4 regions of the Micromonospora sp. WMMD1155 genome follow, and region 4 is predicted to be linked to each of the others. Evidence: riboswitches for the same ligand, from Rfam matches in the RefSeq annotation. Region 4 holds a riboswitch; each other region holds the start of a gene.
The links. Region 4 has a riboswitch for cobalamin ahead of metE (5-methyltetrahydropteroyltriglutamate--homocysteine S-methyltransferase). Riboswitches for the same ligand answer to the same signal wherever they lie in the genome.
Positions count from the first base shown of each region.

Region 1: another riboswitch for cobalamin. It lies ahead of O7617_RS10485 (ABC transporter substrate-binding protein); the one in region 4 lies ahead of metE (5-methyltetrahydropteroyltriglutamate--homocysteine S-methyltransferase).
Region 2: another riboswitch for cobalamin. It lies ahead of O7617_RS31325 (ribonucleoside-diphosphate reductase subunit alpha); the one in region 4 lies ahead of metE (5-methyltetrahydropteroyltriglutamate--homocysteine S-methyltransferase).
Region 3: another riboswitch for cobalamin. It lies ahead of cobN (cobaltochelatase subunit CobN); the one in region 4 lies ahead of metE (5-methyltetrahydropteroyltriglutamate--homocysteine S-methyltransferase).

Region 1 is NZ_CP120742.1:2,334,456-2,341,640, forward strand. Features, by position in the region: gene O7617_RS10465 (ABC transporter permease) at 1-723, shown strand, start outside; gene O7617_RS10470 (VOC family protein) at 819-1,583, shown strand; gene O7617_RS10475 (ABC transporter ATP-binding protein) at 1,533-2,432, opposite strand; gene O7617_RS10480 (iron ABC transporter permease) at 2,429-3,526, opposite strand; gene O7617_RS10485 (ABC transporter substrate-binding protein) at 3,540-4,469, opposite strand; cobalamin riboswitch at 4,562-4,699, opposite strand; gene O7617_RS10490 (M14 family metallopeptidase) at 4,823-6,700, opposite strand; gene O7617_RS10495 (C39 family peptidase) at 6,912-7,185, shown strand, end outside.
Region 2 is NZ_CP120742.1:6,831,145-6,838,329, forward strand. Features, by position in the region: gene O7617_RS31325 (ribonucleoside-diphosphate reductase subunit alpha) at 1-2,105, opposite strand, end outside; cobalamin riboswitch at 2,295-2,509, opposite strand; gene O7617_RS31330 (enolase C-terminal domain-like protein) at 3,121-4,515, shown strand; gene O7617_RS31335 (FadR/GntR family transcriptional regulator) at 4,523-5,248, shown strand; gene O7617_RS31340 (aldo/keto reductase) at 5,259-6,236, opposite strand; gene O7617_RS31345 (ATP-binding cassette domain-containing protein) at 6,298-7,116, opposite strand; gene O7617_RS31350 (ABC transporter substrate-binding protein) at 7,116-7,185, opposite strand, start outside.
Region 3 is NZ_CP120742.1:6,148,248-6,155,432, reverse strand. Features, by position in the region: gene O7617_RS28050 (VWA domain-containing protein) at 1-641, opposite strand, end outside; gene cobN (cobaltochelatase subunit CobN) at 796-4,464, opposite strand; cobalamin riboswitch at 4,735-4,864, opposite strand; gene O7617_RS28040 (MBL fold metallo-hydrolase) at 5,200-5,922, shown strand; gene O7617_RS28035 (hypothetical protein) at 5,934-6,269, opposite strand; gene O7617_RS28030 (RNA polymerase sigma factor) at 6,396-6,968, shown strand; gene O7617_RS28025 (hypothetical protein) at 6,961-7,185, shown strand, end outside.
Region 4 is NZ_CP120742.1:5,180,596-5,187,780, reverse strand. Features, by position in the region: gene O7617_RS23825 (hypothetical protein) at 1-1,299, shown strand, start outside; gene O7617_RS23820 (hypothetical protein) at 1,354-1,725, opposite strand; gene O7617_RS23815 (superoxide dismutase) at 1,802-2,062, opposite strand; gene O7617_RS23810 (superoxide dismutase) at 2,070-2,684, opposite strand; cobalamin riboswitch at 2,826-2,974, shown strand; gene O7617_RS23805 (hypothetical protein) at 3,200-3,652, shown strand; cobalamin riboswitch at 3,762-3,979, shown strand; gene metE (5-methyltetrahydropteroyltriglutamate--homocysteine S-methyltransferase) at 4,097-6,361, shown strand; gene O7617_RS23795 (ABC transporter substrate-binding protein) at 6,445-7,185, opposite strand, start outside.

The DNA.
Region 1 (7,185 bases), 2.8 Mb from region 4:
GTCCACGCCCGATACCAACTCCTGGAGATCATCCGGATTCCGGTGGCGGTCTTCGGGAGCGCCTTCTTCCCGGCCGCCGCCATGATCTTCTTCGTGGTGCCGTTCGCCGGTGACGACTCGGTCGGCGCCACCCTCGCCACCGCGTCGATGGTCACCTTCTCGGTGATGAGCGCCAACATCTTCCAGTACGGCGTCGGCGTCGCCGAGGACCGCGACCAGCCGTGGAACCCGTACACCCGGACCCTGCCGGCCGGACCGGCGCCCCGGTTCGCGGGCCGTGTGCTGGCCGGCCTGGCACTGACGTACCTCTCGCTGATCCCGGTCGTCGTGATCGGCGCGACGCTGACCGCGGCCGAGATCACCCCGGCGGCGTTCCTGCTGACCATCGGCACGGTGGCCGTCATCTCGGTGCCGTTCACGCTGATGGGCCTGGCCATCGGCTACTCGCTGCCGAGCAAGGCGGCGATCGTCGTCGCGCAGGTCGTCTTCCTGCCGCTCGCGTTCGGCGGCGGGCTGCTCTCCGCGCCGGGCGACGCGCCCGGGTTCATCGAGACGATCGCCCCGTTCCTGCCCACCCGGGGTGCGGCCGAGCTGATGTGGGCGGCGGTCAGCGACTACCACGTCCAACCGCTGGCGCTGATCATGCTCGGTGTCTGGGTGGTGCTGCTCGCCACGCTCGCCGGCTGGGCGTACCGACGGGACGAGGGTCGCCGGTTCAGCTGACGATTCGTCCGTTTCCGCCCCGAGCCGCGGCGGGACGGTGCCAGGATTCCCGCAGGGGGCCGCCGTGGTCGCCCCGGGGTGAGAGGGGTCCTGACGTGAGCACCGTCCCGCCGGGTACGCCCTGCTGGGCCGACCTGGCCACCCCGGACCTGGGCGACGCGCGGCGCTTCTACCCGGAGCTGTTCGGTTGGACCGGCCGGGTGACACCGGAACCCGAGGCGGGTGGCTACACGGTCTTCCTGCTGGACGGGAAGCCGGTCGCCGGGGCCGGGCCACCGGCGATCCCGGACCAGGTGCCGATCTGGTCGACGTACGTCGCCACCGACGACGCGGAGCTGGTCGCCGGCCGGGTCGAACGGGCCGGTGGGCAGGTCGTCGTACCGCCGTTCGAGGTGTTCGACCGGGGCTGGATGGCCGTCTTCGCCGACCCGGCCGGCGCCACCTTCAGCGTCTGGCAACCCCTGGCGATGACCGGTGCCGAAGTGTTCAACGTGCCGGGCGCGATGAGCTGGAACGAACTGGTCACCCCCGACCCGGAGGGTGCGAAGGTCTTCTACGAGCTGGTGTTCGGCTGGCAGCCGGACGACCAGGCGGTGGGGCCCGTGACGTACACCGGTTGGCGGCTCGGGACGCAGATCGTCGCCGGGATGATGCCGCCGCTGGCCGACGACTTCCCGGCCGACCTGCCCGCGTACTGGACGGTGTACTTCGCGGTCACCGACGCGGACGCCGCCGCGGCCCGCGCCGCCGAGCTGGGCGGAACGATCCTGGTCCCACCCCGGGACATCCCGTCGGGCCGGTTCGCCGCCCTACGCGACCCCCAGGGCGCCCTCTTCTCCGTCATCGACCTGGGGGCCTGACCCACGAGCCCCGAGGGGGTCGGGGCGGGTGGGGCGGACGGGGACCACCAGGGGGCCGTGGGTGCCCGGGACCACCCGGACGCTGGCCCGGTAGTGGGTGGCGAGTAGGTGCTCGGTCAACACCTCGGACGGGGACCCGGCGGCCACCACCCGACCGCCGGCGAGCATCACCATCCGGTCGGCGTACTCGCCGGCCAGGGAGAGGTCGTGCATCGTGGCGAGGACGGTCAGGCCGTGCTCACGGCGCAACTGGTCGACGAGTTCCAGCACCTCCTGCTGGTGACCGATGTCCAGGGCGCTGGTCGGCTCGTCGAGCAGCAGCAGTGTCGCCCCCTGGGCGAGCGCGCGGGCGAGGAACACCCGCTGCCGTTCGCCTCCGGAGAGGGTGGCCAGCTCGCGACGGTGGAAGCCGGTGAGGTCCAGTCGCCCGAGCACCTCGTGCACGGCGTCGAGGTCGGCGGTCGACTCCCGGCCCAGCGTCGGGATGTACGGGGTCCGACCGAGCAGCACGTAGTCCAGCACCGACATGCCGGCCGGCACCACCGGGGACTGTGCCACGGTGGCCACCACCCGGGCGCGGTCCCGGCGGCGCAGCGCCGTGCTCGGCGTACCGAAGAGGGTGATGGCCTCGGGCGCGGCCAGCAGGCCGCCGACGGCGCGCAACAGGGTCGACTTGCCGGCGCCGTTCGGGCCGATCACGGTGACCCACTCGCCGGGGGCGACGGTGAGGTCGACGCCGGTCAGGATCGGCGTGCCGCCGAGGTCGACGTGCAGGCCGCGCACCTCGACGGCGGGTACGCCGCCGGAAGAGGCGGCGGCGGACGGGTCGGCGACGGGTTCGCGGCTCACGTGAGCACCCGCCGGGCGGTGCGCAGCACGATCACGAAGAACGGGCCGCCCAGCAGGGCGGTCACCACTCCGATCGGCACCTCGGCCGGGGCGGCGGCGGTGCGGGCCACCACGTCGGTCAGGGCCAGGAACGCACCGCCGAACAGCAGGGACAACGGCAGGATCATCCGGTAGCTCGACCCGGCGAGCAGCCGGACGGTGTGCGGCACGATGATGCCGACGAAGCCGATCAGGCCGGTGGCGGACACCGCCGCCGCGGTGCCCAGGGAAGCTGCCGCGATCAACAGGTAGCGGGTGCGCTGCGGGTGCAGGCCCAGACTCTTCGCCTCGTCGTCGCCCACGGCCAGGACGTCCAGCTCGCGGCGGTGCAGCAGCACCACCACAGTGGTCAGCACGGCGTACGGGAGCACCAGCAGCACGTCGTGCCAACCGGCGGTGGCGAGCCGACCCAGCAGCCAGGAGTAGACCGGTTGGATGCTGTCGGCGTGCTTCTGCAGCAGGTAGGTCTGCCCGGCGGAGAGGAACGCGGAGACCGCCACCCCGGCCAGGATCAGCATCGCCGGTGAGTGGCTGCGCCCGCCGGCCGCGCCGAGCACGTAGGTCATCGTCACAGCGAGCAGCGACCCGGCGAACGCGGCCAACGGGATGGTCATCGGCAGCCCGGAGATCGCCCCCTCCCGGCCGGCGCCGCCGAGGGCGATCGCCGCGGTGACCGCGAGGCCGGCACCGGCGGCCACCCCCAGGAGGTACGGGTCGGCGAGCGGGTTGCGGAAGACGCCCTGGTAGCAGCCCCCGGCGAGGGCGAGCAGGCCGCCGACGAGCAGGGCCAGCACCACCCGGGGCAGCCGCAACTCGGTGACGATCGCGATCTCCCGCTCGGACAGGCCGCTGTCGAGGTGGACACCCGGGATCAGGTTGAGCAGTTCGGCGGCGACGCTGCCGGCGGGCAGGCTGACCGGCCCGAGGGACACCCCGGCGACGAGCGCGACGAGCACCGCGAACACTCCGGCGACCAGCCAACGCTTGCGCAGCCCGGCGGGCCGGGCCACCGGTGGTGGCCCAGCCGACCGGGCCGCCGACAGCGGCCCGGTCACCGACGGGTCGGGGTCACGCGGGCACCTTGGCGACCGCGTCGATGATGACCCGGAGGAGGTCGACGACGCGCGGGCCCCAGCGGGAGGCGATGTCGTCGTCCAGCGCGATCACCTGGTTGTTCTTGACCGCGGTGAGCCCGGCCCAGCCGCTGCGCGCCTTGACCGAGTCGGCGTTCTGCTGGCAGCACTTGGAGTCGGCCAGGAAGACGAAGTCCGGGTCGGCCTTGACGACGAACTCCTGGGACAGCTGCGGGTAGCCGCCGTTCTTGCCGTCCGCGTCGGCCGGGTCGGCGATGTTGGTCAGCCCGACCTGGCTGTAGAGCGAGCCGATGAAGGTCTTGCTGGTGGCGCTGTACAGCTCCGGGCCCAGCTCGTGGAAGTAGGTGAGCTTCGTGGTGCGCTGCGGCAGGTCCTTGACCAGCTTGGCGATGTCGTCCTTCATCCGGGTGGCGACGTCGTCGGCCTGGTCGGCGTGCCCGGTGAGCGTGCCCAGCTCGGTGATCTGCCGGTACGAGTCGTCGAGCGTGGTCGCCGCCGGGGTGAGGTAGACCGGGATCTTCAGCTTGGTGAGCTGGTCGACGATCTTGTTGGTGTCGTTGGCGAGGACCACCAGGTCGGGGCTCTTGCCGGCGATGGCCTCGGCGTTGGGCTGGAAGCCGGAGAGGTCGGTCTTGGGCGCGTCGGCCGGGTAGTTGGACTGGTCGTCGACGGCGGTCACCTGCTGACCGGCACCGATGGCGAAGAGCATCTCGGTGGCGGTGGGCGACAGCGAGACGATCTTCTCGGGACGCTTGTCGAGGGTGAGCGCGCCGACCGTGACCGGGTAGGCGGCGGCCGCGGTGCCGGCGCTCGGCTTGTCGTCGGCCTTCTCGGCGCAGGCGCCGAGGGCCAGCGCGGCGACCGCGAGGGTCGCGGCGAAGAGCCGAGGGGTACGTCTGTTCATGGGGGCCTCCTGTCGGTCGAGGAGTGTGGTGCTTCGCCGACAGGGACTTTCGTACGCCCGCCCACGAGGCGCCCTTCCTCGAGAGCGCGTATCGCGACCGATCCGTAGGCGACCTGGCTCGTCCCCACCGGGGGTGAGGCATCACAGTTGCGGGACAGCGCCGGGTTAGCACCGGCTTCGCTGCGGACTGGTCGCTAAGACGGTAGCGCACCGCCACGACGTGCCGGATCGACCAAGGATCGATCGGCACTGGACGATCAACCGGGCCGTCGCGCAGTGCGGGATATGTCCCGGATACGGCACCTCGGAGGCGGGTGGTGGGGCCCCGCCGGGCGGAGCGGGGCCCCACCCGATCAGGAGGACGTGATGGTGACGTTGTCCACAGCCGCCTCTACCAGACTGGCGCCGGAGGCGTCCGCCGCCTCCACCAGGATGCGTACCGACTGGCCGGCGTACGGGCTGAGGTTGAGGCTGGCGACCGCCCAGCTCCCGTTACGGTTGGTGGCCGCGCCGGCCTGGGTGAGCAGCGCGGTGGTACCGCCGTTGTGCACCACGCTCACCCGCAGGTAGTCCGCCGACGAGGCGTTCGAGCCGTGCGCCAGGTACCAGGCCAGCGAGAGCGTCAGCGTGCCGGACGACGGCAGGGTCACCGCCGGGGACCGGGCACTCGTCACACCGCCGTCGACGTCGTAGTCACCGGCTGCCGATCCGGCGAGCCGACCGGTGACCAGGTCGTTGGAACCGGCGTACGGGGTGAGCTGCTTGGCGCCGGAGGAGGTGGTCGCCTGGGCGGTACCCCGTTCGAACGCGCCGACCGTGGCGGTGTCGGTGCCGGACGGGTTGACGGTCCAGCCGGTGGCCGTCTCGAAGGTGTCCGACCAGACCGTGGTGCCACCACCACCGCCGCAGTACTGCGCCTGCTTGCCGATCGCCCGGTACGGGCAGTCGGCGTACTCGCTGAGCATCAGCACCGCCTCCCGGTTGCGCGAGGTCTGCGCGGGGATCACCTCGTCGGGCGGGTAGAAGCCGCCGCCGCCGGACGAGCCGGGATACATCTCGAAGGTGTACGCCCAGATGTTGTGGGTGGCCCACATCCAGTCGATGCTGTCCCCGTCGGTGATGTAGAGGTCGCTGGACTGCTGCGGTGTGTAGTTGTTGGTGGCCGCCATCTGCTGCCCGATGGTGGCGAAGGTGTTGTACTGGTCCGCGCTCATGCCCGCCGCGGTGTTCGCCGTGGTGTAGCCGTACGGCCAGAGCACCAGCTGCGAGTACGTGTGGAAGTCGATGTTCGCCTTGATCTGCTGCACGCCGCCGACCACCCGGCCGTTGACGAAGTTGCGTAGCGCCTGCGTCTCGGGCGCGGAGAACGCCGACGGCCCCCGGTAGGTCTCCGACGAGGTGCTGCCGGACGAGCCGCCGCAGCAACCCCAGTTGTAGGACCAGTTGCGGTTCAGGTCGGTGCCCACGTTGGACGAACCGCTGTTGGGCTGCCGGTTCTTGCGCCAGGACCGGTACGACCCGGTGGCGATGTCGTACTCGCTGCCGTCCGGGTTGACCGTCGGCACGATCCAGATCTCCCGACTGTTGACGATGTTGGTGATCCGGGAGTCGCCGCCGTAGCTGTCGGTGAAGAGGTTGAGCAGGTAGATCGCCATCTCGACGGTCAGGTGCTCACGGGCGTGCTGTTGGGCGTTGAACAGGATCTCCGGTTCACTCTCGTCGGTGCCGACGTTGTCGGAGATCTTCACCGCCATCAGGTCGCGGCCCTCGTACGACGATCCGATGCTGATCTTGCGGGCGATCGCCGGATGGTCGGCGACGACCTGGTTCACGACGGCGGTCAGTTCGGCGTAGTCGTGGTAGTTGGAGTCGGCGGGCGGGAAGGCCAGCGTGCCGATCTCACCGGCGCCGCGCTCGGCGTTGGGCGGCGGGGCCAGGGGTTCCAGCCGGAAGCCGAGCTTGCCGATCGCGGCGGCCTCGGCGGCGGTCGCCGAGATGTGCAGCACACCGTGCTCGGAGTAGTCGATGGCGGCTCCGGTGCGGGCCACCGCGTTGCGGTCGGCGAGGGTCCGGGGCCCGAGCACCCGGTAGCCGGCGGCGGCCGACTCGGCGGTCCGGTCCGGCGCCGGCTGGGCGGCGACGGGGCCGGTGGCGACGGTGACGATTCCCAGCCCGGCGACGACGGCGAGCACCAGGACGCGGCGGAGGGGGTTGGACGTGCGGAGGGCCATGGACTACCTCCTCGATGGGCGGGAGATCCCGCTCGGTGAAGGACACTTCACCACCTGTCACATGGTCATATCAATATCGATCGCTGGCTTGTCCATCCCGAGCCGATCATCTCGGCGGCAATGATTTTCCACCCACCAACATCTGGCGAAACTTCTCTCCAGGCGGAAAACTGACCAGCGACGATGCCCCTCTCGACACCGCGGAGCACCAATGGCCAGATCCCGCCTGCACGCGGCCGCCCTCGCCGGCGTCACCGCGTTCACCCTGCTCGCCACCGCCGCGCCCGCGACAGCGGCCCGCCCACCCGCCGTCAGCCACGACGAGCAGATCACCTTCCAGGACTGGTCCGGGCCCGCCGACTGGCACCGGGGCGACCGGTCCGGCACCCGCGTGGCGCCCGGCCCCCGGTCGGGCCTCACCCTGGCCCGCCCGGCCGGCACCACCGAGTACGCCGACCCGCACACCGGCGTCGCCCGCACCTGGG
Region 2 (7,185 bases), 1.7 Mb from region 4:
AGCGACTGCGACTGGTCGATGAACGGGGCACGGGCGGCGGCGAGGTCGATCAGCGCCCGCTGCGGCAGCTCCCACGCGGTGCGGAACAACTCCCGGACGCCGACCGGCAGCTCGGCGATGTCCTGCACCGACCCCTCGGCCCGCTTGATCGCCGACCGGATCCGGTCGGTCCACAGACCACGGGCCTTCAGCTCGCGGACCAGAGCGGTGTTGACCTGGAGGAACTCCCCGGACAGCGTCTCGCGCTTGAACAGGTTGGACACCTGCGGCTCGATGCACTCGTAGCACCCGGCGATCGAGGCGATGGTCGCGGTCGGGGCGACGGCCACGAGCAGCGAGTTACGCAGCCCGTGCGCCGCGACCTGCTCCCGCAGCGCGTCCCACCGGGCGGTCTGCGTACCCTCGACGCCCCACAGGTCCGGTTGCAGGTCGCCCCGCGCGGCCCGGGTCTGCGGGTACGCCGGGTGCGCACCGACCCGGCGGGCCAGGTCGGCGGAGGTCTCCAGCGCGGTCAGGTACAACTCCTCGCTGACCCGGGTGGACAGCTCCCGCGCGGCCGGCGAGTCGAACGGCAGCCGCAGCGCGAAGAAGACGTCCTGCAGGCCCATCAGCCCGAGCCCGACGGGCCGCCAGCGGGGGTTGCTCGCCGCCGCCTGCGCGGTCGGGTAGTAGTTGATGTCGATGACCCGGTCGAGGAAGGTCACCGCGGTACGGACCGTGGCGCGCAGCCGCTCCCAGTCGATGCCACCGTCGGCGAGGTGGGCGGCGAGGTTCACCGAGCCGAGGTTGCACACGGCGGTCTCGGCGTCGCTGGACACCTCGACGATCTCGGTGCAGAGGTTGGACAGGTGCACGACGTTGCCCGGTTCGGCGGTCTGGTTGCACAGCCGGTTCGACGCGTCCTTGAAGGTCATCCACCCGTTGCCGGTCTGGGCCAGGGTCCGCATCATCTTCCCGTACAACTCCCGCGCCGGGACCTGCCGGACGTAGCGGCCCTGCGCCTCGGCCTCGCGGTACGCGGCGTCGAACCGCTCCCCCCACAGGTCGGGCAGTTCGGGCACCTCGTGCGGGTCGAACAGCGACCACATCTCGTCGGCCTCGACCCGGCGCATGAACTCGTCGGGCACCCAGTTGGCCAGGTTCAGGTTGTGGGTGCGGCGGGCGTCCTCGCCGGTGTTGTCCCGCAGGTGCAGGAACTCCTCGACGTCCGGGTGCCACGGCTCCAGGTAGACGCACGCCGCGCCCTTGCGCCGGCCGCCCTGGTTGACCGCCGCGACGCTCGCGTCCAGCGTGCGCAGCCACGGCACGATCCCGTTGGACTGCCCGTTGGTGCCCCGGATCAGGGCGCCCCGGGACCGGACCCGGGAGTACGCGATGCCGATGCCACCGGCGAACTTGGACAGGTTGGCGACCTGGGCGTAGCGCGAGTAGATCGAGTCCAACTCGTCCAGCGGTGAGTCGACCAGGTAGCAGGAGGACATCTGGGTGTGCCGGGTGCCGGAGTTGAACAGGGTCGGCGAGCTGGGCAGGTAGGCCAGGCTGGACATCAGCCGGTAGAAGCCGACCGCCTCGTCCGGCGTACGGGACAGGCCACAGGCCACCCGCAGCAGCCAGTACTGCGGGGTCTCCAGCACGAGTCGGCTGGTGGGGTGGCGCAGCAGGTACCTGTCGTACACCGTGCGCAGCCCGAAGTACTCGAACCGCCGGTCGCCGTCCGGGTCGACGGCCTCGTCGAGCACCGCGGCGTGCGCGGCGACGAACGCGGCGGTGTCGTCACCGATCAGACCCTCGGCGTGCCCGACCCGGATCGCCGCGCTGAACGAGGTGATGCCCTGTCGACGCACCTCCTTGTCGACGTACCCGGCGAGCAGCCGCGCCGCGAGGCGTGAGTACTGCGGCTCCTCACCGATCATCTCGGCCGCCGTCTGGATGGAGAGCCGGTCCAGTTCCGCGGTGGTCGCGCCGTCGTAGAGGCCGCTGATGGTACGGGTGGCCACCCGCATCGGGTCGACGTCGGTCAGGTCGTCGGCCCACCGCTCGACCGCTCGGACGATCTTGTTCACGTCCACGGGTTCGGTGCCGCCGTCGCGCTTGCGGACCTGCATCGGCGTCCGCCGCTGGGCCGCGTCGGCACTGGCCGGGACTACCTCGGTGACTGTCACCACTCGCTCCTCGGAGTTCGAGACCTGGGGGCCCGAACGCGCGGAGACAGACACCGACGGACGCCACACCGGCGGCGTGGGTCAGGTGGCGTCAGCCGTCCCACGCGGCCTCGGACCGCCGCACACCCGGGTCCGGGTACGCGGCGCGCTGGCAGGTCTTCGGACTCGTGGGCACGACCGGGCTCGCCGGTCTCCTACCGGCCGTCGCTTCCCAGACCGTGTGGCCCAGTGCTGATGACGGCTGTCGTTCCCACTCACCGCTGCGGGACAGTCCCGGATTTCCACCGGGTTCCCTCTTGCCTCGACCGCTCCGGATGAGCGGCCGAACCAGCTGCGCTCGACACCATATATAGGGACCCAGCGGTTGTCACACCCCACATGTCGGTGTCGGCGTGTCGGCGACGGAGGCGGTGACGACCGTCACCCGAGCGCGGCCCGGCCGCCCGGCCCCAGACGGGCCCGAATGCCGACGACCCCCGCAGTACGACGACCGCGATTCACAAAGATGCGATGTATGCAGGATCCAGATGTAAGGAACCTTGCTCATAATCCACCGTCGATACGCTCAACCGAGGCGAACATCCAATCTTCAAGAACACCGCTCGACCGCCGATTCTTGCCCTCGATCCGGTTGACGGGCGGCCGTTCGCGACCCGACACGCATCACCGGCCGACGGTTCAGTTCGAACAACGTAAGCCCTTGAGCTGCGCCGAAATCCTCGAAAGTAGGGGTCGAACGCGGACGCTCGGCCCGCTGCGAGGGCCTCGGCGCCATCTTGGCGGTCGTCCGGGATCCGAACGCGGCACCCGCGAACGGCCGATTACCCGCCGGTCACCATCGACGAGAAACATTGGATGTCTGTACCGACCGGGTGATCGCCGTCGTTGACGCGCCTGATCCAGCCTCCGTATACTCCGAATGATCATCTGATCTTTTGCCTAGTCGGGCGAGGAGCGCATGCCGCAGATCACTGCCGTCACCGTCGAGGACGTCCGCTTCCCCACCTCCCTGACCGCTGACGGGTCAGACGCCATGAACAAGGACGGCGACTACTCGGCGGCCTACGTCGTCCTGCACACCGACGGCACCGACAGCGTGGGCGCGCCGCTCGCGGGCCACGGCCTGACCTTCACCATCGGTCGGGGCAACGACATCGTCGCCGCCGCGGCGGTCCACCAGGCACAGCTCCTCGTCGGCCTGGACGTGGCGACGATGGCGGCCGACATGGGGGCGGTCTACCGCCTCCTCACGTCCGACTCGCAGATGCGGTGGCTCGGTCCCGAGAAGGGCGTCGTCCACCTGTCGCTCGCGGCCGTGCTGAACGCCTCGTGGGACCTGGTCGCCCGGCTCGCCGGCAAGCCGCTGTGGCGGCTCCTGGTGGACATGTCCCCCGAACAACTCGTCGACATCGCGGACCTGCGCTACCTGTCCGACGCGCTGACCCGGGACGAGGCACTGGCCATCCTGCGGGCCAAGGAGAGCACCAAGACCGACCGCCTCGCCCAGTTGGTCCGGACCGGCTACCCCGCCTACACCACCTCGGCCGGGTGGCTCGGCTACGGCGACGACAAGCTGCGCCGGCTGTGTCAGGAAGCGGTCGACAGCGGCTACGGCTACGTCAAGCTCAAGGTGGGCGCCAACCTCGACGACGACATCCGCCGGTGCGCGATCGCCCGGGAGATCCTCGGCCCGGACCGCAACCTGATGATCGACGCCAACCAGGTGTGGGACGTCGGTCAGGCCATCGAGTGGGTCACCGCCCTCGCCCGGTTCAAGCCGCTCTGGATCGAGGAGCCGACCAGCCCGGACGACATCCTCGGCCACGCGGCCGTCCGCCGGGCCGTCGCCCCGATCGGCGTCGCCACCGGCGAGCACTGCCACAACCGGGTGATGTTCAAGCAGCTCTTCCAGGCCGGGGCCATCGACTTCTGCCAGTTGGACACCGGCCGGCTGGCCAGCATCAACGAGATCGTCGCCGTGCTGCTCCTCGCCGCGAAGTTCGACGTACCGGTCTGCCCACACGCCGGGGGCGTCGGGCTGTGCGAGATGGTCCAACACGTGTCGGTGCTCGACTACGTCGCGGTCTCGGGAGATCTCACCAACCGGGTCACCGAGTTCGTCGACCACCTGCACGAGCACTTCACCGACCCGTGCGTCATCAGTGACACCGGCTCGGGCAGCGGCTACGTCCTGCCCGACCAGCCCGGCTACTCCACCCGGATGCGCCCCGAATCGATCGCGCTCTACCGCTTTCCCGACGGCCACTACTGGGCGGCGGCGGACCCGACTACCGTGTCATCTCCGGAGCCGTACGTGATCGCGGGTGGGACGGCCACATCCGCCGGCCGCTAGGGGGGTCATGTCTCGCACTGACGAAGTGGTGAACGGCATCAAGCGGATGATCCTGGACGGCAAGTTCAAGCCCGGGGACCGTCTGCCGATCGAGAAGGACCTCGCGGAGTCGCTCGGCGTCTCGCGCGGCTCCCTGCGCGAGGGGATGTCGGCGCTGTCGATCCTCGGCATCGTCAACATCCGTCAGGGTGACGGCACCTACGTCACCAACCTCGACGCACCGCAACTGCTGGCCCCGATGGGCTTCGTGGTCGACTTCCAGGGTCAGGGCGACCCACGGCACATCCACACCGTCCGGCGGCTGCTGGAGTGTGAGGCGGCCCGGTTGGCCGCGACCAGGATCACCGACGAGGCCCTCGCCCAGGCGGGGGAACTCCTCGATGAGGCGGCCCGGATGGTCGGCCAGTCACCGCAGGACCACGAACGCATCCTCGAGATCGACATCGCCTTCCACCGGATCATCGCCGTGCACGCCGAGAATCCGGTGCTCGTCGGCCTGATCGAGGCGTTCGCCGGTCGCACCATCCGCGGGCGGCTCTGGCGGAGCCTGCACGAGGAGGGCGCGGACCGGCGTACCCACGACGAACACGTGGCGATCCTGAAGGCCCTGGTGGCGCGTGACCCGGAGCGGGCCCGCACCCGGATGGCGAACCACCTGATCGGTGTGGAGGAGTCGTTGCAGGGGCTGCCCGACGACGGTGAGGCGACCACGACCGAGACGCCGCGATCCTGACCGCTGACCCTCAGGGCTGCACGTCGAGCAGCCCCGCCTCGTACAGTGCCGCCCAGAGCTGGTCCGGGACGTCGGTGTCGAAGCGACGCAGGGTCTCGGTCGCCTGGACCGCGTCACGCACGCCGACCACGGTCGAGACGACGGCCGGGTGCCGACGGACGAACGCCAACGCCGCCTCGGGCAGCGTGACTCCGTACGTCTGGCAGACCCGCGCTATCCGCCGGGCCTGACCGATCACCTCGACCGGCGCCTGCCGGTAGTCGTAGGCGGCGTCGCTCGGTGGCAGGTCCCGGGCCAGCAGCCCGGAGTTGTAGACCCCGGCGATCACCACCCCGACGCGGCGGGCCTGCGCGGCGGGCAACAGGTCGGTCAACGCGCCCTGCTCCAGCAGTGTGTACCGGCCGGCGCACATCACCACGTCCACGTCGGTCTCCGTGACGAAGCGGGCCAGCATGGCCGACTGGTTCATGCCCGCGCCGATCGCGCCGATCACGCCCTGCTCGCGCAACTCCACCAACGCCGGCACCGCCTCGTACGCGGCCTGCTCCCAATGGTCGTCCGGGTCGTGCAGGTACACCACGTCGATCCGGTCCAGGCCGGTGCGTCGAAGGCTCGCCTCCACCGAGCGGTGTACGCCGTCGCGGCTGAAGTCCCACACCCGTCGGTGGTCGGCGGGCACGTCGAATCCCTCCGGGTCACGCCGGTGCGCGGTCTCCGGCGACGGCACGAGCAGCCGACCGACTTTCGTGGACACCACGTACTCGGCACGGGGGCGGGAGCGGAGGGCGGCTCCCAGACGCCGTTCGGACAGGCCGAGCCCGTAGTGCGGCGCGGTGTCGAAGTATCGGACGCCCCCGGCCCACGCGGTGTCGACGGCGGCGGCGAAATCCTCGTCCGACGTCCTCCGGAAGAGGTTGCCGCCCTGCGAGGCGCCGAAGCCCAGTGGACTGAGCCGCAGCGACGGGCGGGCGGCGGCCACTGTCGTCATCCGAGCGAGGGGACCGGTCATCGGCCGTGCCCGCCGTCGCCGTCGGCCGGGACGCCCGCCGTCACCGCTCGTCCCGATCCGCGCTGGTGCTGCCGGTCATCGCCGCGACCAGGTCGTCGGTGGTGACCTCGTCCGCGCGGAGCTGGGCCGCGCGGCGGCCGAGGCGCAGCACCTCGACCCGGTCGGCGATGTCGAGCACCTGCGGCATGTTGTGGCTCACCAGCACCACCGACATACCGGCGTCACGGGCGCGTCGGACGACGTCGAGAACGCGCCCGGTCTGGACCACACCGAGGGCTGCGGTGGGTTCGTCGAGGATGACCACGTTCGTCGCCCAGATGATGGCCCGGGCCACCGCGACGCACTGCCGTTGCCCCCCGGACAACATGGCGATCGGGGTGGTGACCCGTGGGATCCGCACACCGAGTTCGTCCAGTGCCGCGGCGGCGCCCTGCCGCATGGCGCGCTTGTCCAGCAGACCCAGCCGACCGAGCGGTCCGGAGCGCAGGATCTCCCTCCCGAGATACAGGTTGGCGGCCACGCTGAGGTCGTCGGCGACGGCGAGATCCTGGTAGACGGTCTCCACCCCCGCGCGGCGGGCGTCGACCGGGGTCGAGAACTGCACCGGGCGACCGCTCACCCGGATCTCGCCCTCGTCCGGAGGATGCACACCGGAGAGCGTCTTGATCAGGGTGCTCTTCCCCGCGCCGTTGTCGCCGATCAGCGCGACGACCTCACCTCGGTGGACGGTGAAGTCCGCACCCCGCAACGCCTCGACGTGTCCGAACCGCTTGACGATGCCACGCGCTTCCAGGACCGGCGGTTCCCCGGCGGGCGACAGTTCGTCGGTGTCGGCGGTTGCCGTCGGAGTCGTTCCCATCACTGCACCGGCGGGTTGGCGCAGCTGGGCTCGAGCACCGCCTTGATCTCCGCCGAGTCGATGTTCTCC
Region 3 (7,185 bases), 970 kb from region 4:
GCCGGGTCGGCGTCGGCGGCGAGCCGACGGCGGACCACCTCGACCCGGACCTCCGGATCGCGGCTGGCGCCCACCTCGACGGTCAACCCGAACCGGTCGAGAAGCTGGGGGCGCAACTCCCCCTCCTCCGGGTTCATCGTGCCCACCAGCAGGAACCGAGCGGCGTGGCTGACCGAGACACCCTCCCGCTCGACGTGGCTGCGACCCATCGCCGCCGCGTCCAACAGCAGGTCCACGAGGTGGTCGTGCAGCAGGTTCACCTCGTCGACGTAGAGCACGCCCCGGTGCGCGGCGGCGAGCAGACCCGGCTCGAACGCGCGGACCCCCTCACCGATGGCCTTCTCCAGGTCCAGCGAGCCGACCACCCGGTCCTCGGCGGCACCCACCGGCAGCTCGACCAGGCGGGCCGGACGGGTCTCGGCGGTCGCGTCGACCGGGTGCGGGCCGTCCGGGCAGGCCGGGTCCGGCTCGGCCGGGTCACAGCCGAACCGGCAGCCCGCGACCCGGCGCACCGGGGGCAGCAGCGCGGCGAGCGCGCGCACGGCGGTGGACTTGGCGGTGCCCTTCTCACCCCGCACCAGCACCCCGCCGATCGCCGGGGACACCGCGTTGAGCAGCAACGCCAACCGCATGTCCGCCATGCCGAGGACCGCGCTGAACGGGTAAGTCGTGGTCGTCACTGTGCCTTCTTTCGTTCGCGACTGCGGGGCTCGCAAAACCGGCTCACTCCTCGCGCTCACAGCGCTTCCTTCGATCGCGACTGCGGGGCTCGCAAAACCGGCTCACTCCTCGCGCTCACACCCGGTCCTCCAGGTCGCCCTCGCTGGCCAGGTACGTGTCGCGCAGCCGGTCCAGGGTGGCCGGTTCGGGTTTCGCCCACAGCCCCCGGTCGGCGGCCTCCAACAGCCGCTCGGTGATGCCGCGCAGCGCCCACGGGTTGGACTGCTCCAGGAACTCCCGGGTCGTGTCGTCGAACAGGTACGCGGCGGCCAGGTGCTCGTACATCCAGTCGTCGACCACACCGGCCGTGGCGTCGTAGCCGAACAGGTAGTCCACGGTGGCCGCCAGCTCGAACGCGCCCTTGTAGCCGTGCCGGCGCATCGCGGCGATCCACTTCGGGTTGACCACCCGGGCCCGGAACACCCGCCGGGTCTCCTCGCCCAGGGTGCGGGTCCGCACGTCGTGTGGCATCGCCGAGTCACCCACGTACGCCCGCGGTGCCGTGCCGGTCAGGTGGCGGACCATGGCCACCATCCCGCCGTGGTATTGGAAGTAGTCGTCGGAGTCGACGATGTCGTGCTCGCGGGTGTCCTGGTTCTTCACCGCCACCGCGATCCGGGCGAAGGAGCGTTCCATGTCGCCGCGCGCCTCCCGCCCGTCCAGGCCCCGGCCGTAGGCGTAGCCACCCCACACCGCGTACACCTCGGCGAGGTCGGCATCGCTGCGCCAGGTCCGGGCGTCGATCAGCGGCAGCAGCCCCGCCCCGTACGCCCCAGGCTTCGACCCGAAGATCCGGGCGGTGGCCCGCCGCTCGTCGCCGTGCTCGGCGAGGTCGGCGGCGACGTGCGCGCGCACGTAGTTCTCCTCGTCCGGCTCGTCCAGGGCCGCGACCCGCCGCACGGCGTCGTCGAGCAGCGCCACCACGTGCGGGAACGCGTCGCGGAAGAAGCCGGAGATGCGCACCGTGACGTCGACGCGGGGCCGACCCAGCTCGGCGGTGGGTACCACCTCGACGCCGGTGACCCGCCGGGACCTGTCGTCCCAGACCGGGCGGCAGCCCAGCAGCGCGAGCACCTCGGCGATGTCGTCGCCCTGGGTGCGCATCGCGCTGGTGCCCCACACGGTCAACCCCACCGAGCGGGGGTACGCGCCGGTGTCGGCGAGGTGCCGGGCCAGCAGCGAGTCCGCGAGGGCCACCCCGACGTCCCAGGCGTTGCGGCTGGGGATGGCCTTCGGGTCGACGGAGTAGAAGTTGCGGCCGGTGGGCAGCACGTTGACCAGGCCCCGGGTGGGTGAACCGGACGGGCCGGGCGGCACGAACCGGCCGTCCAGCGCGCCGAGGGTGTTGGTCAGCTCGTCGGTGGTGCGGTCCAGCCGGGGCACCAGTTCGGTGGCGGCGAAGCGCAGCACCGCGGCGACGTCCGGGATCGGCCGGCCGGTCACCTCCGCGACCACCGCGTCGGCGGTGTCGGCGTCCCAGCCGAGCGTCTCCATGCCGACGACCAGCCGCCGGGCGAGGGCCTCGAGCAGGTCGACCGCGTCGGCGGCGGTGCCGGCGGGCCCGTCCACCGTGTCGGTCAGCGCGCTGGGCAGCGCCAGCCGCTGTCCCGGTGACGCGAGCAGCTCCTGTTCGTCGAGGGAGTAGGCGGCGGCGAGGGCCTGCCGCAGGCCGGGCAGGGCGTGGGCGCCGCCCCAGATCTGGGGGGCGCGCAGCACGGCGAGGACGAGGTTGACGCGGGGCTCCCCGGTGGGCGCGTCGGCGAGGATGTGCAGGCCGTCGCGGATCTGCACGTCCTTGACCTCGCACAGGTACCCGTCGAGGTGCAGCACGAAGTCGTCGAAGTCGTCCGCGTCGGGCATCGCCTCGGCGTGCAGGTCGTGGTGCAGTTCGGCGGCACGCACCAGGTCCCAGATCTGGGCCCGCACGGTGGGCACCTTGGCCGGGTCGAGGGCCTGCACCGTCGCGTACTCGTCGAGCAGTTGTTCCAGTTTGGCCAGATCGCCGTACGTCTCGGCGCGGGCCATCGGCGGCACCAGGTGGTCGATGACCACGGCGTGTGCCCGCCGCTTGGCCTGGGTGCCCTCGCCGGGGTCGTTGACGATGAACGGGTAGACCAGCGGCAGGTCGCCGAGGACCGCGTCGGGCGCGCAGTCGGCGGCCAGACCGAGACCCTTGCCGGGCAGCCATTCGAGGGTGCCGTGCTTGCCCAGGTGCACCACGGCGTCCGCGTCGAAGCCGCCGTCGGCGACGGGCGCGGCCAGCCAGCGGTACGCGGCCAGGTAGTGGTGGCTCGGCGGCAGGTCCGGGTCGTGGTAGATGGCGATCGGGTTCTCCCCGAACCCGCGTGGCGGCTGGATCAGCAGCACCACGTTGCCGAAGCGCAGACCGGCGAGCACGATGTCCCCGCCGTCGGTGTACAGCTCGCCGGGCGGCTCACCCCAGTGTTCCCGCATCCGCTCGCGCAGCTCGGTCGGGACCTGGTCGAACCACCGCCGGTACGTGTCCCCCGGTATCCGGGCCTCGGCGGCGGCCAACTGCTCCGGGGTGAGCCACTCCACGTCGTGCCCACCGGCGGCGATCAGCGCGTGGATCAACGCGTCCCCGTCGGTGGGCGGCGGCGCGTCGCCCAGGTCGTAGCCGTCCTCGGCCAGCGCGGCGAGCAGCCGGACCGCCGAGACCGGGGTGTCCAGCCCGACCGCGTTGCCGACCCGGGAGTGCTTCGTGGGGTACGAGCTGAGCACCACGGCGACCCGCTTGTCCGGGTTGGGAAGGTACCGCAGCCGGGCGTGGCGCACCGCGATCCCGGCGACCCGGGCGGCTCGCTCGGGATCGGCGGCGTAGACCGAGAGGCCGTCCGAGTCGATCTGCTTGAACGAGAACGGCACGGTGATGATTCGGCCGTCGAACTCGGGGATGGCCACCTGCATCGCGGCGTCCAACGGGGACAGCCCGGCGTCGCTGTCGGCCCACTGCTTCCGGGTGCTGGTCAGGCAGAGTGCCTGGATGATCGGCACCTCCAGGGCGGCCAGGGCGCCGACGTCCCAGGCGTCCTCGTCGCCGCCCCCGGACGCGTCCGCGGCGACGGCGCCGCCCGCCGCGAGGACGGTGACCAGCAGGGCGTCGCAGCGGGCGAAGAGCCCGAGCGGGCCGGCCCCGGTGGTAAGCCCGCGCAGCGAGCCGCAGAAGATCGGCAGCGGGTTGCCGCCGGCCGCGCGGACCGCGTCCGCGAGCACGTCGACGAATCCGGTGTTACCGGCGAGGGCGTGCGCCCGGTAGAAGACGATCCCGACGGTGGGCTGCTCCGGATTCGTGGGGTACTCACGGTGGACGCCGTACGTCGGGGTGGGTGCGGGCGCGGCGAACCCCTCACCGGTGAGCAGCACCGTGTCGGAGAGGAACCGGGCCAGCTGCCCCAGGTTGCCCGGGCCGCCCTCGACCAGGTACGCCAGCGCCTGCGTGACCACTCCGGACGGCACTGTGGAGACGGCCATCAGCTCCGCGTCGGGCAGCGCCTCACCGCCGAGCACGACGGTCGGCACCCCGGTTTCGAGCACCGCCGCGATACCGTCCGGCCACGCCTGTCGACCGCCGAGCAGGCGTACGACGACGAGGTTCACGCCGTCGAGCAGGGCGGGCACCTCATCGGCGGCGACCCGGGCGGGGTTGGCCAGCCGGTAGTCGGCGCCGCTGGCCCGGGCGGCCAGCAGGTCGGTGTCGGCGGTGGAGAGCAACAGGATGCGCACGGCAGGCTCCGGTGAGTGACGCCCCGGCCACCATGAGGGTGACCGCGACGATGCGGGTGGGTGCGGCGTCAGCCGGTACGCCGGCGGGGCGGTCGGCTCGCGGGCGCGAGCGACGGGCCCGGCCGGCGGCGAGGGCTCAGCTCAGCGGGGCGTGACCGGTCGCGGGCGCGGCGAAGCGCGGGTTACGACGACAGTCGTCGATGAATGAGACGCCGTGCGTCATCGGGTCCTCCTCGGGTGTCCACGCCCTGGGGTACGTCCCGACGGCCGAAGTATCCTGGCTTCCGGATCGACGCTCTCCCCCGGCCTTCCAACCGCAGACACACGGCCGTGACTCACGAGGGGGGATCACTCCCCGGTGACAGTGGCGGGACCGCGTCGGAATCGCACCGACTTCCTTCACTGCCGTCAGGCCGCGAATGCTGCCACACCCCTCCGCCGCGGGTCAACGCCGGTCCAGACCCGCCCGGCGGGCTGCGCAGATCGACATTCGGCGATCACCGGGGCCGCGGCCACGCGCGTTTCAGTGCCCCGGATTAATGCTTCGCGTCCTTTGCTCTGCATACCTGTAGGCACCGGGCACGGAGCGTCACCGGTGCATATGGATATGCAGAGCAAAGGACGGCCGCACCTGCCCTGGCCCGCGCCGATCGTCCGGCGGGACGGCGCTGGCCGACCCGCTCGCCTAGGATCGGCGGACGCCACACCAGCGTCCGCGATCAATCCCGGAGGTCGATCACCATCGTCGCCCCGAGGTTCCACCACCTGGCCGGCCGGGTCTGGCTCTGTCCGGGCGACCCCGACCCGGATGAGGTCCAGGCGAGCGTCGCCTTCGTGGCCGACGAACGCGGCAGTGTGATGATCGACGCTGGGCAGAGCCCCGCGCACGCCCGCGAGATCCAGGCCGCGCTCGCCGCGGCCGGGCTACCGCGGCCACGCTGGCTCGTCTACACCCACCACCACTGGGATCACGTCTGGGGCGCCTGCGCGTGGCCCGACGTGGAGATCGTCGGGCACGAGGCGGCCGTGCCGCTGCTGCGCGCCGAGGCCGCCCGGCCGTGGAGCCACCACTACCTGGACGAGCAGGTACGCGCCGACCCTCGCCTCGGCCCGAGCTTCCGGGCGCGGGCACGGGCGGTGGCCTCCTGGGAGGACTTCACCGTCCTGCCACCCACCCGGACCTTCACCGACGTCGAGGAGTTGCCGGTGGGGGTGCACCTGCGGCACGTCGGAGGTGGGCACGCGCCGGACTCGACAGTCGTTCTCGTGCCCGACTCGGGCGTCATGCTGTTGGGCGACTGCTTCTACCCGCCACCGGCACACCTGCGCCGACCCGAGGACGGCCCCGACCTGGGCCTGGTCCGCCGACTACTCGACGACGGCTACCACTGGTACGTCTCCAGCCACGCCGAGCCGATGACCGCCGAGCAGGCCCGCTCAGCCGTCGGGGACGCCTGAGCCGGCGGGTCTCAGCGGGCGTGGCGCTCCGGGTGGGCGCGGTTCCACACCCGCATCCGTTCCGGGTAGCCGGTGCGCGCCGCCTCGTACAGCGGCACCGCGTGCTTGCGGGCGATCGCCCCCGCCGCGCGAGGCGTACCGGTGCGACGGCGGATCCACTCACCGTCGTGCGCGATCGCCACCACCGTGGTGTCCGTCGCGGTGGTCTCCGGCTCCAGGTAGAACTCCACGCCCCGCTTGTCGACGACGAACGCCTCCAGCGCCGCGAGGTCCTCGCGGGTCGCCTCCCGGTCCAGCTTCGTCGGAGTCGTCCCGGCACCCCGTGCCCGGCGGTTGAACCAGCCCATGTCCAGCCCCTCTCCTCGACACCTCCTCCAGTGCAGCACCGGATCCTGGCAATACGCTGCACGTCCGATGGGAGCAACCTGACCCGCGCCCTGTGGAACCCGCGACGCGTGAGCGGTGTCATGAGGGTGATCCGAACGGAGGCTCCCCTGGACGACGACACTCTCGTCACCCGCGCCCGGGCCGGTGACCTGGAGGCGTACGACCTCCTGGTCGCCCGGCACACCGCGTCCGCGTACCGGACGGCGGTGCTGCTCGGTGCGGGTTCGGACTCCGAGGACGTCACGCAGGAGGCGTTCGTGAAGGCGTACCGCAAGCTGTCCCGTTACCGGGGCGAGTCGTCCTTCCGGTCGTGGCTGCTCGCGATCGTCGCCAACGAGACCCGCAACCTGCACCGGTCCCGGGGCCGACGCGACGGGCTCGTCCTGCGGGCGGCGGCGGACCCGACGTCCGCGATCGCCGAGGACGGGGCGGTCGGCGCGGTCCTCGCCGGGGAGCGCCGGGAGGCACTGGTACGGGCCCTGCGGCGACTGCCGGTACGCGACCGTGAGGTGATCGTGTGCCGGTTCTTCCTCGATCTCAGCGAGGAGGAGACGGTGGCGGCACTGGGTTGGCCCCGGGGGACGGTGAAGTCGCGTACATCCCGGGCGTTGGCGAAGCTTCGCGGCCTTCTCGACCGGGAGGAGGTCCGACATGGGTGACCTCGAACGGGAATTGCGTGAACTGTCCACCTGGCTGGACACACCCGAGCCGCCCGACGTGACCGCCGGTGTCCGCGTACGGCTCGACCGGCCCCGGTGGCGGTGGCGCCCGCTCGCCGCGGCGGCGTCGGTCGCCCTCCTGGTCGCGCTGGTGCCGCCGACCCGGGCCGCCGTCGCGGACGCCGTCGCCGGGCTGCTGCGCTTCGCCGGGGTCGGC
Region 4 (7,185 bases):
GCCACCGCCAAGACCAACGGCGTCGCCTACCTGCGGACCCTGCAGGCCGCCGACGGCAGCTACGCCAGCGGTGGACTGTCGAACGAGTGGGCGTTCAGCGCGTTCGCGCCCGCCGGGGTCGCGGCCGTGGACGTCTACCCCTCCGGCGACACGACCAAGAACGCCCGCACCGTCTACCGCAACCAACTCTCGGCCGCGTCCTGGCCGAGCAGCACGCCGGTGGTCACCGACTACGAGCGTGGGGTCCTGAATGCCTACGCCGCCGGCATCGACCCCGCCCGGGTCTCCCCCACCCGTAACCTGATCGCCGACACCATCGCCTACTGGCAGACCGGCTCGGCCGGCTACTACGGCCCGCCGGCCAACTTCAACGGCACCGTCTTCGGCACTCTCGCCCTGGCCGGCGCGAAGACCCAGGCCGGCGCCGCCCGCGTACCGCAGGCACTGCTCAACCTCTCGATCACCCGCATCCGCAACAATCAGCACAACGACGGCGGCTGGACCTTCAGCCAGGCCGAGGGCAACCCCACCCAACTCGCCACCGCCAGCGACATCGACATGACCGGCGCGGCGATGGCCGCGCTCTGCGCCGCCGGAGTCCCCAACACCGACACCGACGTCGTGCAGGCCAAGAACTTCCTCAAGAGCAAGCTCGTCAACGCCTCAGGCGCGTTCAGCTCGATGTTCGGCGTCAACACCGACTCCAACGCCTGGGCCGTCTCCGGGCTCAACGCCTGCGGCATCCCGAACCAGGGCACCGACTTCACCACCACCGCCGGTAAGACCCCGATCGACTTCCTCCGGGCGCAGCAGTTGACCGGCGGCGGATTCAAGTACCTGCCCACCAACACCACCCCGTCGGCGTACGCCTCCATCGACGCGGTGCGCGCCCTCGCCGGTGCCGGCTACACCGCCGCTCCCCCGGTCCCGGTCACCGCCGGGGCGCCCACCTGGGTCGCGGCGAGCGGGTTCACGGCGGGCGCCGCCACCCGGCTCGCTGTGATCATCGACAACGGCAGCGGCAGCATCAAACCGTGCGCGGTCACGCTGACCCCGACCGCCGCCACCACCACCCTCGGCGCCGTGCTGGACGCCGCCGTCGGCGCGGCCACCCCGAGCGGCTGCGTCACCTCCCTTCTTCCCACCAGTGGCACCGGCACCGTGACCACGATCAACGGCCTGGCCAACAGCGGCTCGTCCACCTGGAAGGTGTCCCGCGACGGCAGCACCCTGGCCACCGCGACCCGCGGCACGACAGTGACCGTCGGCGACACGATCTACCTCCGCTACGGCGTCTGATCGCCGTCAGTGGGATGGTCAGCGGCGTCACGGCATGACCACTTCGTTGATCAATTAGCCGATCGGGTCGACCATCAGGCGACGTGACATCGCGGGCCGCAGGCCGAGGTCCTGGTCATCAGCCACGACCAGAGCCTGCGGCGCCGCTGGGCCGACCGGATCGTCGGCCTCACCGGTACAGCGCGCACACACCCCTGTTGCTTCCCGCTCCGGCACCCCGGAGCGGGACGACACAGCGAGCAGATTCTCCAAGCGGGCAACACGACGTTGAACGTCTCGCAACTGCTGGCGAAGCTGGTGCGCCTGACTCTCGCTGGCACCGAGCTGCCGACGGGCGGTCTCAAGTCGTTGGAAGTCAGCCACGGCCAACACCGCCATCTGCTGGCCGTCCACTGTCAGGACACGGTGCTCGATCTTCCGGCGCATCGGGCCTCCCCGAGGTGGGCGGTAGAAGCTGCTGTTGTCCGCTGGGTTCCGCCGACGGGCGGAACCCAGCGGACCGTCATGCAGGCGGGGACTGGGCGGTCTCGGCCAAGAGCAACGACAGCTCCCGGACCAGATCGTCCATCGACTGGCCGCTCTGCGCCTTCACCAAACCCAGAGCGAGATCGGCCAACAGGTAGAAACCGAGGGTACGGGCCTGCTCGGAACTGAACGCCGACATCAACGCCTCCGCACCGGGGAGGTCACCGCGATGCTTGGCGGCGATGACCCCGGCGGCGCGTTGGACGATCTCGGCCGCCTCGGGGGTGTACCCGCTCACGCCGGGATCAGATCTTCGGGGTGGCGGCGCGGGCGGCGTCGAAACGGGAGATGACGTCGGTCCAGTTGACCAGGTTCCACAGCCGGTCCACGTAGTCCGGGCGCACGTTGCGGTACTGCAGGTAGTAGGCGTGCTCCCAGGCGTCGAACACCAGGATCGGGGTGGACCCCTGCCCGACGTTGCCGTGGTGGTCGTAGACCTGCTCCACGATCAGCCGCTGGCTCAGCGGCTCCCACGCCAGCACGCCCCAGCCGGAACCCTGCACACCCTTGGTCGCCGCGGACAGTTGACCGGCGAACCCGTCGAAGGAGCCGAAGTGCTCGTCGATCGCCGCCGCCAGCTCACCGTCGGGGCGGTCACCGCCGTCCGGGGACAGGTTGTTCCAGAAGATCGAGTGCAGGACGTGCCCGGACAGGTTGAACGCGTACGTCTTCTCCAGGCCGACCAGGGTTGCGTAGTCGCCCTTGTCGCGGGCCTCGGCGAGCCGGTCGAGCCCGTCGTTGGCGCCCTTGACGTATGCGGCGTGGTGCTTGTCGTGGTGCAGCTCCAGGATCTCGCCGGACATGGCGGGCTCGAGTGCGCCGTAGTCGTAGGGCAGGTCGGGCAGGTTGTACACGGCCATGGAGTACGTCCTCTCAATGCTGCCTCATTATGGCTGTTGCCACTATCTTGCAACAAGAGCCGAGAGTGGGGACGCGACTGCCCGGATCGGAAGGTCTGCGTCGTTAGCACCCGTCGGATCAGGGCCTTGACGGCGAGCCCCACCCGTGGGAACACTGTCCGTCACAACTTCATACCTGTGTGCTGACGGGGGAAGTCCGGTCGAAGTCCGGCGCTGGCCCGCAACGGTAGGCGGCGACAAACGTAGTGACGCCGCGAGCCCGATTACCCGCCAGTCCGCGTGACCAGCCTCCCCACCCGTCGTGGCCCACGGGTCGGAGCCGCCCGAACCGGAGTCGGGTCGTCTCGGACCATCGGAGCCCGGAAAGGCGTCGCTTCATGGTCAACCGCCCCCTCCGGCACCGCGCCCGCAGTCGTAGCCGCTGCGCTGGCCGTGCTCACGCTGTCACTGACAGCCGTACCGGCCGCCGCCACGGCGTCGCCGCCCACCCTCAACAAGGTCGATGCCGCCGCCGAATGGCACTGCTGCTCGCGGCGGCCGTCGTCAGCGTCGGCCTGGTCGCCGTCGACCCGGTGCCACGTGCCGCGCACGCGGCGGCGTGCGCCCCGGGTGCGGGCGTCACGGTGGTGGTCGACCTCACTGCGTTCGGCCTCGGTGTCCAGACCGGTTGCCGGCTCGGTGATCCGCCGACCGGCCTGGCCGCGTTGCAGGGAGCCGGCTTCGCCGTGACGGGTACCCAACGGTGGGGTCTTGCCTTCGTCTGCCGGATCAACGGCTATCCCACAGCCGCCGCCGAGCCGTGCGTCAACACGCCGCCCGCCACCGCGTACTGGTCGTACTGGCACGCCGTACCCGGCGGTACCTGGTCCTACAGCACCCTCGGCGCGAGCAGCTACAACCCCGCCCAGGGCACCGTCGAAGGATGGCGCTTCGGCTCCGGGCAGGCTCCGTCCATCTCCCCGCCGTAGTCGGCCTTGGCCGGGAGTCCGGGCACGACCGGACTCCCGGCCCGTCCAACTCTGGGCGACAGGGAGAATCCGCCTGCGACAGCGGCACCGGGGATCAGCTTCCGGCCGTACGATGGTCGGCAGTGCTGGTTCGCCGCACCGCCTCGGTGTGGCGTCGTAAGAGGGAACCCGGTGGGAAACCGGGACTGCCCCGCAGCGGTGAGTGGGAACGACCGCCGTCACACGCACTGGACGCGTGAGCGTCTGGGAAGCGACGGCCAGTAGGAGATCGGGTCGCCCCGGTCACGCCCACGAGTCCGAAGACCTGCCCGCACCGCGTACGCGTCCGCGTGCGCCGCCGTCGGCCTCTCGGGAGGGTCAGGGCGAGGCCCGGCCGTCGTCCGCGCCCTGCCGTGTCCCTCCAGTGTGGTCGGTGGTCGACCTCGAGGGAAGGACACCTGTTCCGTGACCACACCGTTCGGGCTGAGCACCGTGCTCGGCTATCCCCGCATCGGTCCGCACCGCGAACTCAAGCACGCCGTCGAGTCCTACTGGGCGGGCCGGATCGACGCGACCACCCTTCAAGAGACTGCCGCCAGCCTCCGCGCCGATGTGTGGCGCACGCTGCGCGACGCCGGCCTGGACGCGATCCCGTCGAACACGTTCTCGTTCTATGACCAGGTGCTCGACACCACCGTTCTGGTCGACGCGGTCCCGGACCGGTTCCGCCGCCTCGGTCTCGGCGACCTGGACACCTACTTCGCCATGGCGCGTGGCACGGAGCGGGAGCCGGCGCTGGAGCTGACGAAGTGGTTCGACACCAACTACCACTACCTGGTGCCGGAGGTCGGCCCAGGCACAGCGTTCACCGCTCGGACGGACAAGGCGGTGCGGGAGTACGGCGAGGCGAAGGCGCTCGGCGTCACCACCAGGCCGGTGCTGGTCGGACCGGCGACCTACCTCCTGCTGTCCAAGGCCACCGACGACGCGCCGGAAGGGTTCCGGCCCTTCGACCGGCTCGACGACCTGATCGCTGTCTACGAGGACATCCTCGGCGTCTTGGCCGGTGCCGGGGTCGAATGGGTGCAGCTCGACGAGCCCGCGTACGCCGCCGACCGCACCCCGCAGGAGATCGCCGCGCTGCGCGCCGCGTACCGCCGGCTCGGCGTTGTGAAGCACCGGCCGCGGTTGTTCGTCGCGTCGTACTTCGGTGACCTCGGCGACGCGTTGCCGGCACTGCTGGGCACCCCGGTCGAGGCGGTCGGCATCGATCTGGTCGCCGGGCCGGGCAACCTGAACCGCCTCGCCGCCGCCGGCCCGCTACGCGGGAAGACGATCGTCGCCGGGCTGGTGGACGGGCGCAACATCTGGCGTACCGACCTTCGCACCGCCACCGCGACCGGTGCCGTACTGACCGCCCTGGCCGACCATGTCGCGGTGTCGACGTCCTGTTCGTTGCTGCACGTGCCGGTGGACCTCGCCGCCGAACCTGACCTGGACCCGGACCTGCGTGTCCGGCTCGCGTTCGCCAGGCAGAAGGTCGACGAGGTCGTCGCTCTCGGACGCGCCCTGCGCGACGGTGTCGGCGCCCTTCCCCCTGCCCTGCCCGTGACCCCGGCGGCCTGGCGCAACGACGCAGTCCGAGCCCGACTGGACGCGCTGCGTCCCGAGCACCTACGGCGCGGGCCGTACGCGCAGCGGGCCGCCACCCAGCAGGCCCGGCTGAACCTCCCACCCCTGCCCACCACCACCATCGGATCCTTCCCGCAGACCACGGAGCTGCGGCAGGCCCGCGCGGCGCACCGGGCCGGTCGGCTCGACGACAGCGGCTACGCCGAGCGGATGCGCGCCGAGGTCGCCCACGTCATCGCCGTGCAGGAACGACTCGGGCTGGACGTGCTGGTGCACGGCGAGCCGGAACGCAACGACATGGTGCAGTACTTCGGTGAGCAGCTCGACGGGTTCGCCGCCACGGTCAACGGGTGGGTGCAGTCGTACGGCTCCCGGTGCGTACGCCCTCCGATCATCTACGGCGACGTCACCCGGACCGGGCCGATGACCGTCGTTTGGTCCACCTACGCGCAGTCGCTGACGAACCGACCGGTCAAGGGCATGCTCACCGGACCCGTGACGATCCTGGCCTGGTCGTTCGTCCGCACCGACCAACCCCTCGCCGACACCGCCAACCAGGTCGCTCTCGCGCTGCGCGACGAGGCCCGCGACCTGGAAGCCGCTGGCATCCGCATCATCCAGGTCGACGAACCCGCCCTGCGGGAGACACTGCCGCTGCGTCGGGCCGAGCAGCGCGCGTACCTGGACTGGGCGGTCGGGGCGTTCCGGCTCGCCACCAGCGGAGTCGCCGACGCCACCCAGATCCACACCCACCTGTGCTACTCCGAGTTCGGCGAGGTCCTGCCCGCGATCGACGCTCTCGACGCGGACGTCACCAGCATCGAGGCGTCCCGGTCGAAGATGGAGATCCTCGACGATCTGCGCACGACCGGCTATGAACGGGGTGTCGGCCCCGGGGTGTACGACATCCACTCACCCCGCGTACCAGAGCAGGCGGAGGTCACCGACGCGCTACGCCGCGCCGTCGCGGCGGTGCCCGCTGACCGACTCTGGGTCAACCCCGACTGCGGCCTGAAGACCCGCGGCTACCCGGAGGTCGAGCAGGCCCTGACCCGTCTGGTCAGCGGCGCCGGCGAGGTCCGCAGCACGCTCACCTGAGCGCACGGTGGGGCGGCGTGCCGTCGCCCCACCGTGCGTTGCGGCAACGCGCATCCGATGCCCGCGTCGGCCGCTCGGCAGCGTCAACCTGCGCTAACGGGTATCTGCAGAGCGCGGGAATCCGGGCGGCCGTCGAGGATGGCGGCGAGGATCTCCGCGCCGTCGACGACCCTCGGGCCTGGGCGGTTGAAGTAGGCGGGTCCGTCGACCACCCACACCTGGCCCCGACGAACCGCAGGCAGGTCCGCCCAGCCGGGTTGCCCGGCTGCCACGGACAGCTCGTCGACGGTCCGTTCGGGGGTGAACCCACACGGCCCGAACACCACCACGTCCGGGGCCAGGTCGGCGACCACCGACCACGGGTGTGGGGTGCTGTGCGCCCCCGGACCGAGCAGCAGCGACCGCCCGCCCGCGGCGGCGATCTGCTCGGGCACCCAGTGCCCGCCCGGCATCAACGGGTCGAGCCACTCGACGAACAGCACCGTCGGCGCGCCGGTCCCCGGGCCGGGCAGCGCGGCGAGACGACGTTCGGCGTCCGCCCGGATCTCCGCCGCCCTGCCCGCGGTGTCGGTCAGGGCGGCCACGGCGTCGACGGTGTCCAGTATCCCGCCGATCGTCCTCGCCTCCAGCGACACCACCCTGGTATCCAGGTCGATCAGCCGAACCGCGTCGTTGACCCGCGCGTAGGAGACCGCACACACATCGCACAGGTCCTGGGTCAGGATCAGATCCGGCTTCAGGTCCTCGAGCATCGTGACGTCGAGCTGGTACAACGACGATCCTCGGTGCGCGTCGCCAGCGATCGCCGCCGAGATCTCCCGGCT